2 regions of the Aquibium pacificum genome follow, and region 2 is predicted to be linked to the other one. Evidence: predicted binding sites of a transcription regulator. Region 2 holds the regulator's gene; the other holds the start of a gene.

Region 1 (5,199 bases), on a different contig from region 2:
GAGGCGAGCGGCAGGTTTTCGACGGGCGCCAGCAGCGCCAGACCGATCGTGCCGGCCATTCCCGCGAAGCCGTGTACGCCGATCGCGCCGACGGCGTCGTCAATCCCGAGCTCGTTCTCAAGGACGCTGTTGCCCCATATGGCCGCCAGTCCGCCGATCATGCCGATCGCCAGCGCGCCGAACGGATCGAGCACCAGGCAGCCGGCGGTGACGGCGACGAGCCCTCCGAGCATGCCCGAAAGCGTCTGCTCGGGGAGCACGACCCCATCCTTGTACCAGCCGACGACAAAGCCGGCGAGGCTGCCGGTGCCGCCGGCCAGCACCGTGTTGGCGATGATGTGGGCGATCGCCGGCGTTGCCGCGACCGTGGAGCCGCCGTTGAAGCCGATCCAGCCCACGAAGAGGACGAGCGCGCCGGCCGCCGCCAAGACGGGGCTGTGCCCGGCAATGCGCACCGGCTTTCCGGCACTGTCGAACCTGCCGAGCCGGGGCCCCAGGACGAGACATGCGGCGAGCGCCACCCAGGCGCCGGTCGCGTGGACGACGGTGGAACCGGCAAAGTCCACGAAGCCCATGTTGGCAAGAAATGCCGACGAATTCGGGACGAGGGAGTTGCCCCACGCCCAGTGGACGAAGACCGGATAGATGACGCCCGCGACGACGGCTGAGCAGAGCAGGTAGGAGACGAGCCGCATCCGTTCCGCGACCGCGCCCGAGACGATCGTCGCGGCCGTTCCACAGAACATGACCTGAAAGACGAAGAAGCCGACGTGCCAGCTGTCGAGCGATCCCAGGAAGAGGAAACTCCCGTCGATGCCGAAGGGCCATCCGTTGCCGGACGCGAAGGCGATCATGAAGCCGACCGCGCTGAACGCGACGACCGAGACCGCGAAGTCCAGCAGGTTTTTCTGCGCGACGTTGATGGAATTCTTCGAGCGCACCATCCCGGCTTCGAGGAGCAGAAAGCCGAGCTGCATCATCAGGACGAGGCCGGCGGCCAGCAGCGTCCAGACGAGATCGAGGTTTCTTTGAAGTGTCTCCAGCGTCGTCGCGGCCGCCGAGGCCGGCGAGGCCGCCGACAGCAGGAAGACCATGGTGCCGGCCATGCGAAAGCCCGCGACTTCGGAAGCCCCAATCGTCATTGCCCGTGCCCCATGCCACCCGCTGCAAAATTAGCAGAGCCGGATTAAGCAAGGGTATACCGCAGCGCAGCAAACAAGACTTTATGTCACGGAAATTGCACAGAAAAATGGCATTTGCGCAATGATCGGACGGACGTTGCCCGATTGTCGTGGAGCCATCAATCGTTGGGCGCTTTCCCGTCGACCGGCCTGCCGGTTTCACGCCGTTTCATGATGATCTCGCGGTGCGGGTAGGGGATCTGCACACCGTTCTCCTTGAACGTGTCCCAGAGCGCCAGAAGCACCTTACCCCTAACGTTGGTGAGGCCCTGCTGGGGATCGTGGATCCAGAAGCGGAGGACGAAATCGAGCGAGGATTCGCCGAAGCCGGTGAGCCAGCAGACAGGACGCCTGGCGGCTTCGACGCGCCCGACGGTCATCGCCGCCTTGATGGCGAGTTCGGACACGACGTGCGGATCGGCGTCGTAGGAGACGCCGAACGCCACATCCAGCCTGACGAGTTCGTCGCTGAAGGACCAGTTGATGACCTGCTGGGTGACGAAGTCCTCGTTGGGGATGAGGTATTCGCGCCCGTCGCGCGTGACCACCGAGACAAAGCGCGCGCGTAATTCCCTGATCCAGCCGAAGGTCTCGCCGAGCGAAATCGTGTCGCCCGGCTTGATCGACTTGTCCATCAGCATGATGACGCCGGAGATGAAGTTCGACACGACCTTCTGGAGTCCGAAGCCGAGGCCGACGCCGACCGCGCCGGAAAAGACCGTCAGGGCCGTCAGATCGACGCCGACGGCGGTCAGCGCGCCCAGGCCGGCGATGATGATCAGTCCGAACTTGGCGACCTTGCCGATCAGCACCCGGATGGATGGTGTCAGATCGGCCGATTTCTGCACCCGCTCATCGAAGTAGTTGCCGGCGACGGTCGCGACCCATACCGCGGCGGTCAGGAACACCGCGGTCTTGATGACGGTGAGCACCGAGATCCGGACGTTGCCGACCGGCATGGCGAGACTGTCAAGGAAGAGCGCGGCGCGGTCGTGGAGCCCGAGGATGACGAGGGCGGCGTAGATCCAGACCATCCAGGCCACAGAGCGCGCAGCGAGGCGATTGCGGATGACCCGCGAGAGGATGGCGACGACGACCCAGGTGAGCGCCAGCCACAGCGCGATCGCCAGAAGCCAACTCCGGCTCGGCCACGTCGCTGCGCGCATGATGGTGATCGCCGCGAACATCATGACCACGAACAGGATCCAGTCCGCCCTGCGCATGGTCGCCACGACGACGCGCAGCAGGCCGGGGTGGCCGCGGATGGATCGTGCCCGACTTTCGAGGCGGGCTTCGATTTTCTTGCCCAAGAACTTGGCGGCGATGAAGAGAAGCACGATCAGCGCGACCTGATAGGCGAGCCACGGGTCGGTCGCATAAACCGCCCACCGCTCGACGTATGCGGCAAGCCGCTCGGTGATCGCCCCGACGTCAAGATCCATTCGTGGCCCCGCTTTCGCCGCAAGCGCGGCGGGCCTACTTCGCCGCCGCCCGGACGAACTTAGCGCGCCCCCGACGGCACGACAAATCGGCCTGCCGCACCGTCATGAACCTGTCGTTTGAATCTGCTGGACTCGGAATGCCGCCGGCGCGACAATTTCTCCCCGCAAAGCCGGCTCACAATCAGAAAGCAGAGCGCTTCCAGGAGGCAATCATGTCCACCCTCATCCATCGCATGTCGCGGCGATCCTTCCTCTCGGGCGCGGCCGCCGTCGGCGGCCTCGTCGTGCTGCATCCGTTCGCGGCTCGCGCACAGGCAAACCAGGCGCACCTGCGCATCATGGAAACGACCGACATCCACGTCCACGTCTTCCCCTACGACTACTATGCCGACAAGCCGAACGACACCATGGGCATCGCCCGCACGGCGTCGATCATCGATTCGATCCGCGCCGAGGCCGGCAATTCGATGCTGGTGGACAATGGCGACGTCCTGCAGGGCAACCCGATGGGCGACTACATCGCCTACAAGCGGGGCATGAAGGAAGGCGACAAGCATCCGGTGATCGAGGCGATGAACGTGCTCGGCTACGACGTCGGCACGCTCGGCAACCACGAGTTCAACTATGGCCTGGACTTCATGTTCAACGTGGTGAACGGCGCCAATTTCCCATGGGTGTGCGCGAACCTCACCAAGGGACAACTCGCCTCCGACCCGAAGGACGACGAACTGTTCTTCAAGCCCTACGTCATCGTCGAGAAGATGGTGAAGGACGGCTCGGGCAACGAAAGCCCGGTCAAGGTCGGCTTCATCGGCTTCGTGCCGCCGCAGATCATGGTGTGGGACATCCGCCACCTCGAAGGCAAGGCGCAGACCCGCGACATCGTCGAGGCCGCCAAGGCCTGGGTGCCGGCAATGAAGGAAGAGGGCGCCGACATCGTGATCGCGCTCTCGCACTCCGGCATCGACGGCAGCGGCCCGGCGGAGCGGATGGAGAACGCATCGCTCTACCTCGCGGGCGTCGAGGGCATCGATGCCATCATGACAGGCCACCAGCACCTGGTCTTCCCCGGTCCGAAATCGTGGGACGCGATCGAGGGCGTCGATCCGGTCAAGGGCACGCTCCGGGGCAAGCCGTCGGTAATGGGCGGCTTCTGGGGATCGCACATGGGCCTCATCGACCTCCTGCTCGAAAAGGACGGCAACGGCTGGCGGATCGCCGACTTCACCACCGAGGCGCGGCCGATCTACGAGCGCACCGAGGATCGCAAGATCGTCCCGCTCGTGGAAAGCAAGGAGGAGGTCCTCGCGGCGGCCAAGGACGAGCATGAAGCGACGCTGGAATACGTCCGCACGTCGGTCGGCCAGACCTCGGCGCCGCTGCATTCCTTCTTCGCGCTGGTGGCCGATGATCCGTCGGTCCAGATCGTGAGCCAGGCACAGACCTGGTACATCAAGGACATGCTGAAGGAGACCGAGTACAAGGACCTGCCGGTGCTTTCGGCGGCGGCGCCTTTCAAGGCCGGCGGTCGCGGCGGTCCGGAGTACTTCACGGAGGTGAAGACCGGCGACGTGGCGATCAAGAACGTGGCCGACCTCTACCTCTACCCGAACACAGTCCAGGCTGTGGTGATCACCGGCGCCGACGTGAAGAACTGGCTGGAGATGTCGGCCGGAATGTTCAATCAGGTCGAGCCCGGCGCGACCGACGCTCCGCTGCTCAACACCGACTTCCCGTCCTACAATTTCGACATCATCGACGGCGTGACCTACGAGATCGACCTGTCGGAGCCGATGAAGTACGACAAGACGGGCGCGGTCATCAATGCGGACGCCAACCGCATCAAGAACCTCCAGTTCGACGGCAAGCCGATCGATCCGGAGCAGAAGTTCGTGGTCGCCTCAAACAACTACCGTGCCGGCGGCGGCGGCAATTTCCCCGGCATCAACAGCGAGAAGGTGGTCTTCGCCGCACCCGACACCAACCGCGACGTGATCGTGCGCTACATCATCGAGCAGGGCACGATCAATCCGTCGGCCGACGCCAACTGGCACTTCGCCCCGATGGAGAACACGACGGTGGTCTTCGAGACGGGGCCGCGTGCCAAGGAGTATCTGGCCGACGTCAAGGGCGTGAAGATCGAGCCGGCGGGCGAGGGCGCCGACGGGTTCGCGAAGTACCGTATCACGCTGTAGGATCGACCGAATCCGCACCGGGAAGGGGCCGCACGTCGCGGCCCTTTATCGTTCTATTGTCTCGAACCGGGCCGATGCTCGTGACGGCATCCTTTCCGATTCGTATTTCGGGTTGTCGAACGGGAATGATCAATCGGACCCACTTGGCGATGGCGGGCCGGAGCTTTCCTCCTGCAAAAGATCGTCCTCAGCGATGCTGCTTCCTCTACACGCCGTTGCTTGATAGGATATTCCTGTTGTCGAACCCGAGGAGGTAGGGATGAACAGGATACTGTCGGCCATCTGCGCCGTGGCGATCACGGTGACCATGGGAGTGACGTCGCCCGCTTCTGCCATGTCCGCGCCGCCGAAGCCGAGCGTTCCCGCCGCCGATACGTCCGA
Region 2 (5,199 bases):
CGTCCAGATCGTGACCCTGTTGATCGGCGACAGCGAGTTCGACAACCCGAAGACGCTCGCGGCGTTCGCGCTCGGGCTCATGCTGTTCATCATCACCCTGGGCCTGAACCTGATCGCCTTGCGTACGGTGCGCAAATACCGGGAGAAGTACTGATGGCTCTTTCTGACGGCGCCTCGACTGGATCCGGCGGGGCTGTTGCCTGGAAATCCGACGTCATGGCGGCGCGGCGCAAGGCGCGCTACGCAGCCGACCGGCGGCTGCAGATCTACGGCATGATTGCGATCGCTTTCGCGCTCGGATTCCTCGCGGTTCTCGTCGGTACCCTGGTCTATACCGGCTCCAATGCCTTCAGGCAGTCGATGGTGACCATCGAGATCGATTTCAGTTCGGCCGAACTCGACCGCGAAAACTTGATGGATTCGAACTGGCGCAACGTCTTTCGGGATGCTGTGCGCGACGACATCGGTGAACTCTCGCGGTCGGACGAGCGCGACTACTTCTCCATGTTCACGTCTTCGGCTCCGTTCCTCATCCGGGACCGCATCATGGCCGAACCGTCGCTGCTCGACGGGAGAGCGACCTTTATGGTCCCGCTGTCGGACCCGTTCGATCAGCTGGCCAAAGGTCTCGTGAACACCGATCTTCCGGAAAGCCAGCGCCGCGTGAGCGACCGGCAGATCGCCTTCTACCAAGCGCTCGAACGTAACGGAGCGATCTCGCGGCCGATCAACTGGGGCCTGTTCTTCAATTCCGACAGCCGGTTCCCGGAACTCGCAGGCCTTGCCGGCGCCATCTCCGGGTCCTTCTGGCTTCTCCTGGTATGTTTCCTGATCTCGTTTCCGGCGGGAATCGCCGCGGCGATCTATCTGGAGGAGTTCGCGCCGAAGAACCGCTTCACCGATCTGATCGAGATCAATATCAACAATCTCGCTGCCGTTCCGTCGGTCGTGTTCGGCCTGTTGGGCCTCGCCGTGTTCCTGGGCTGGTTCGGATTGCCGCGCTCTGCCCCTCTGGTTGGCGGCATGGTCCTTGCGCTGATGACGTTGCCAACGATCATTATCGTCACCCGCGCAGCGCTGACGTCTGTGCCTTCCGCAATCAGGGAAGCGGCATTGGGGATCGGAGCCTCGAAGCACGAGGCGATTTTCCATCACATCCTGCCGCTGTCGATGCCGTCCATCATGACCGGAACGATTATCGGTCTCGCACAGGCGCTGGGCGAGACCGCTCCGCTGCTGCTCATCGGCATGAACGCCTTCATCACCAGCCCGCCCGCCGGCGTGTTCGAGGCCTCGACTGCCCTGCCGACCCAGATCTACATCTGGGCCGACAGCCCCGAGCGCGGCTTCGTGGCGCGAACCTCCGCCGCCATTCTCGTGCTGCTCGGGTTCCTCATCGTGATGAACGGCATCGCCATCTTCCTGAGGCAGCGCTTCGAACGCCGCTGGTAATGGAGTAGAAGGACATGAACATGTTGACCGAAGCTGCCGTCGAGAAGAAGCTCATGACCCCGGACGCCGCCACCACGTACAAGATGCGGGGCGAGAAGGTCACCGTGCACTACGGGGAAAAGCAGGCGCTGTTCGACGTCGACCTGAACATTCCCGAAAAGCAGGTGATGGCGCTGATCGGCCCCTCCGGCTGCGGCAAGTCGACCTTCCTGCGCTGCCTGAACCGGATGAACGACACGATCGACATCGCCCGCGTCGGCGGCAAGATCACGCTCGACGGCGAGGACATCTACGACCCCAAGATCGACGTCGTGGAATTGCGCGCCCGCGTCGGCATGGTGTTCCAGAAGCCGAACCCGTTCCCGAAGTCGATCTACGAGAACATCGCCTACGGTCCGCGCATCCATGGCCTGACGAAGAACAAGGCAGAACTCGACGCCGTGGTGGAGTCCAGCCTCCGCAAGGCGGCGATCTGGAACGAGGTCAAGGACAGGCTGCAGGAGCCGGGCACCGGCCTCTCCGGCGGCCAACAGCAGCGGCTCTGCATCGCCCGCGCCATCGCGGTCTCGCCGGAGGTGATCCTCATGGACGAACCCTGCTCGGCGCTCGATCCGATCGCCACCGCCAAGGTCGAGGAACTGATCGACGAGCTTCGCCAGAACTACACGATCGTGATCGTCACGCACTCGATGCAACAGGCGGCCCGCGTCTCGCAGCGCACCGCCATGTTCCACATCGGCTACCTCGTCGAGGAAGGACCGACGGACAAGATGTTCACAAACCCGGACGACAAGCGCACCCAGGACTACATCACCGGCCGCTTCGGCTGATCCGGCACCAGGATACGAGGACAGGACCATGGGCGAGCACACCGTTGCCTCCTTCGACGAGGAACTTCAGAGCATCGATCGCCTCCTTTGCGACATGGGCGAACTCGCCGCCTCGATGGTGGACGACGCCACGCGGGCGCTGCTTTCGACCGACGCGGCACTCGCCCAGCGCATCATCTCCGACGATGCCATCATGGACGCCAAGCAGCGCGAACTCGACGACAAGGCGATCACGCTGATCGCGCGCCGGCAGCCGATGGCGCAGGATCTTCGTGCCGTCGTCAGTGCCATCCGTATGGCAGGCGACCTCGAGCGCATCGGGGACCTGGCCAAGAACATCGCCAAGCGAGTCGGCGCGGTCGGGCTAACATCGACGCCCTCGAGCCTTTCCTACTCGATCGAAACCATGGCGGAACTGGTGTATCACCAGGTCAAGAAGGTGGTCGACCTCTACGTCGCGCGCGAGGCCGAAGCCCTCGTCCCGCTACGCGTCGAGGACGAGAAGATTGACATCAAGTACACTGCGATCTTCCGCGAGCTCCTGACATACATGATGGAAGACCCGCGCAACATCACCGCCTGTACGCATCTCCTGTTCTGCGCCAAGAACCTCGAGCGAATTGGCGATCACGTCACCAACATCGCCGAGAACGCCTACTACGTGATGACTGGCAAACAATTGCCCATGGCGCGGCCAAAGATCGATGAAACGGCGGTAGCCGGCGTAGGTGCCTGAGGAAGACGCGGCATGATTGCGGCAAAGGTCATGGTTGTCGAGGACGAGGAACCGCTCTGCGTCCTCCTAAAGTACAATCTCGAAGCCGAAGGCTATCAGGTCGAGATCGTCACCCGCGGCGACGAGGCCGAGATCCGGCTGCAGGAGAGCGTGCCGGACCTGCTCGTCCTCGACTGGATGGTGCCGGCGATCTCGGGCATCGAACTGTGCAGGCGGCTCAGGATGCGGCCGGAGACGGAACGGCTGCCGATTATCATGCTGACGGCCCGCGGCGAGGAGAGCGATCGCGTGCGCGGCCTCTCGACGGGCGCCGACGACTATCTGGTGAAACCCTTCTCCACGCCGGAATTCATCGCGCGGGTGCGCGCGCTGCTGCGCCGCGCAAAGCCGGAAGTGCTCTCCAGCGTGCTCAAGGTCGGCGATATCGTGCTCGATCGCGAATCGCATCGCGTCTACCGCAAGAAGAGCGAGATCAAGCTCGGACCGACCGAGTTCCGCCTGCTCGAATTCCTGATGCAGCATCCCGGCCGCGTCTTCTCGCGCGGCCAGTTGCTCGACAACGTGTGGGGCGAGACGATCTACATCGACGAACGCACCGTCGACGTCCATGTCGGACGCCTGCGCAAGGCGGTCAACAACGGTCGGATGCCCGACGTCATCCGCACGATCCGCGGTGCGGGTTACGCGATCCGAGAGGCTTGACGTCGTCCGTACCGCGCCTGGAACGGCGCGACCTCGTCCCCGCGCATCCGGCTCCCCTTGCCTGCCAAAGACCGGACATGCTTATTGTGCGGCGTTCGGTGAGCGATTTTTGGGAGGCGCCGATGGGAACGATCCGCAAAATGGCGGCGACGTGCGTTCTTGCAATCGCCGCCTGCTTGTCCATTTCAGGCGGTAGCTTTGCGCAGCCAGCGACAACCTCGGCCGCCGACGTACTGGAGACATGGTACCGTCTGACGCTTGAACTCGTCCGGCACACTCCGACCTATTCTCCGCCGGTGGCAAGCCGCTCTCTCGCCTATCTCGGCGTCACGGCGTTCGAAGTGGTTGCCTCTGGCGATGGGGAATTGCAGTCGCTCGGAGGTCAACTGAACGAATTCGAGCAGCCCGTGCAGCGTGAGCCGGGGGCGGCCTACGATGAAGCGGTTGCGCTCGAATCGGCGATGTCGCATGCCATTCGCACCCTCTTCGCCAACACGGGGCCAACGGGACAGCGTGCGATGGCCGCGGTCGGAAAAAAGCTCTCTTCAGAGGTGTCCCGAGGCCTATCCCAAGAGGTTGTCGCGCGGAGCGAGGCTTACGGCCGAACGGTTGCGGAGCATGTGCTTGCATGGTCTGCCGGCGATGGCGGCGCGGTCGTCGAGAACATGGGCTTCCCGCTTGCATACGTGCTGAAGGAGGGCCCCGCCCACTGGGTGCCCACCAGCCTCGTCTCGCAGCAGCAGACCCCGCTCCTCCCCGACTGGGGCAGGAACCGGCCCCTCGTGATGCCGGACGGAGCCTCGTGCCCGCTTCCCCCGCCGCCGGAATACAGCGAGGAGAAAGACTCGAGGTTCTATGAGGAAGCGCTCGAAGTCTACGAGACCGTGAACGGCCTGAGCGAGGAGCAGCAGGCGATCGCCCGCTTCTGGTCGGACGACCCGATGCTGTCACCGACACCGCCCGGTCACTGGATGTCGATCGCCACACAAATCCTCGATCGGGAAGACGCCGGGCTTGCGCGAAGGGTCGATGTACTCGCCCGTCTCGGGCTCGCGCTTTCGGATTCGTTCATCGCTTGCTGGCACGCCAAGTACGAATTCGATCTGGTCCGCCCGGTTACCTATATCCGCCGGGTCATCGATCCCCGCTGGGTCCCTATCCTGAACACCCCCCCGTTTCCGGAATACCCGAGCGGCCACAGCACGCAGTCGGCCGCCGCCGCGGAGGTTCTTGCCGATCTCTTCGGAGATCCATTTGAATTCGTGGACGCCACCCACGAATCCGACGGTCTGCCGGCTCGACGGTATCGAAGCTTCCGCCACGCGGCGGACGAAGCGGGCATATCCAGACTCTACGGCGGTATTCACTTCCGCGCCGCAATCGAGCGTGGGCTGGAACAGGGCCGGTGCGTGGCGGCCTTTGTGAATGGCTTACGGACGAGGGAAACGAAAGGATGAGATCGTCACTTCTTCTTCGCCC

Evidence for each region. Region 2 encodes PhoB, which activates phosphate uptake and scavenging genes when phosphate is short. Its sites were predicted from a motif close to TGTCATNNANCTGTCAT; they were not measured.
Region 1: ABGN05_RS15210 (bifunctional 2',3'-cyclic-nucleotide 2'-phosphodiesterase/3'-nucleotidase) is a predicted target of PhoB. The motif match lies at 2,724-2,740, and genes of this name have one in related genera.

Annotation. Positions count from the first base shown of each region.
Region 1 is NZ_JBDPGJ010000003.1:563,569-568,767, reverse strand. Features, by position in the region: gene amt (ammonium transporter) at 1-1,142, opposite strand, end outside; gene ABGN05_RS15215 (mechanosensitive ion channel family protein) at 1,301-2,623, opposite strand; gene ABGN05_RS15210 (bifunctional 2',3'-cyclic-nucleotide 2'-phosphodiesterase/3'-nucleotidase) at 2,836-4,818, shown strand; gene ABGN05_RS15205 (BA14K family protein) at 5,078-5,199, shown strand, end outside.
Region 2 is NZ_JBDPGJ010000002.1:1,061,845-1,067,043, forward strand. Features, by position in the region: gene pstC (phosphate ABC transporter permease subunit PstC) at 1-154, shown strand, start outside; gene pstA (phosphate ABC transporter permease PstA) at 154-1,452, shown strand; gene pstB (phosphate ABC transporter ATP-binding protein PstB) at 1,467-2,282, shown strand; gene phoU (phosphate signaling complex protein PhoU) at 2,311-3,018, shown strand; gene phoB (phosphate regulon transcriptional regulator PhoB) at 3,031-3,720, shown strand; gene ABGN05_RS11555 (vanadium-dependent haloperoxidase) at 3,843-5,177, shown strand; gene ABGN05_RS11560 (CRTAC1 family protein) at 5,174-5,199, shown strand, end outside.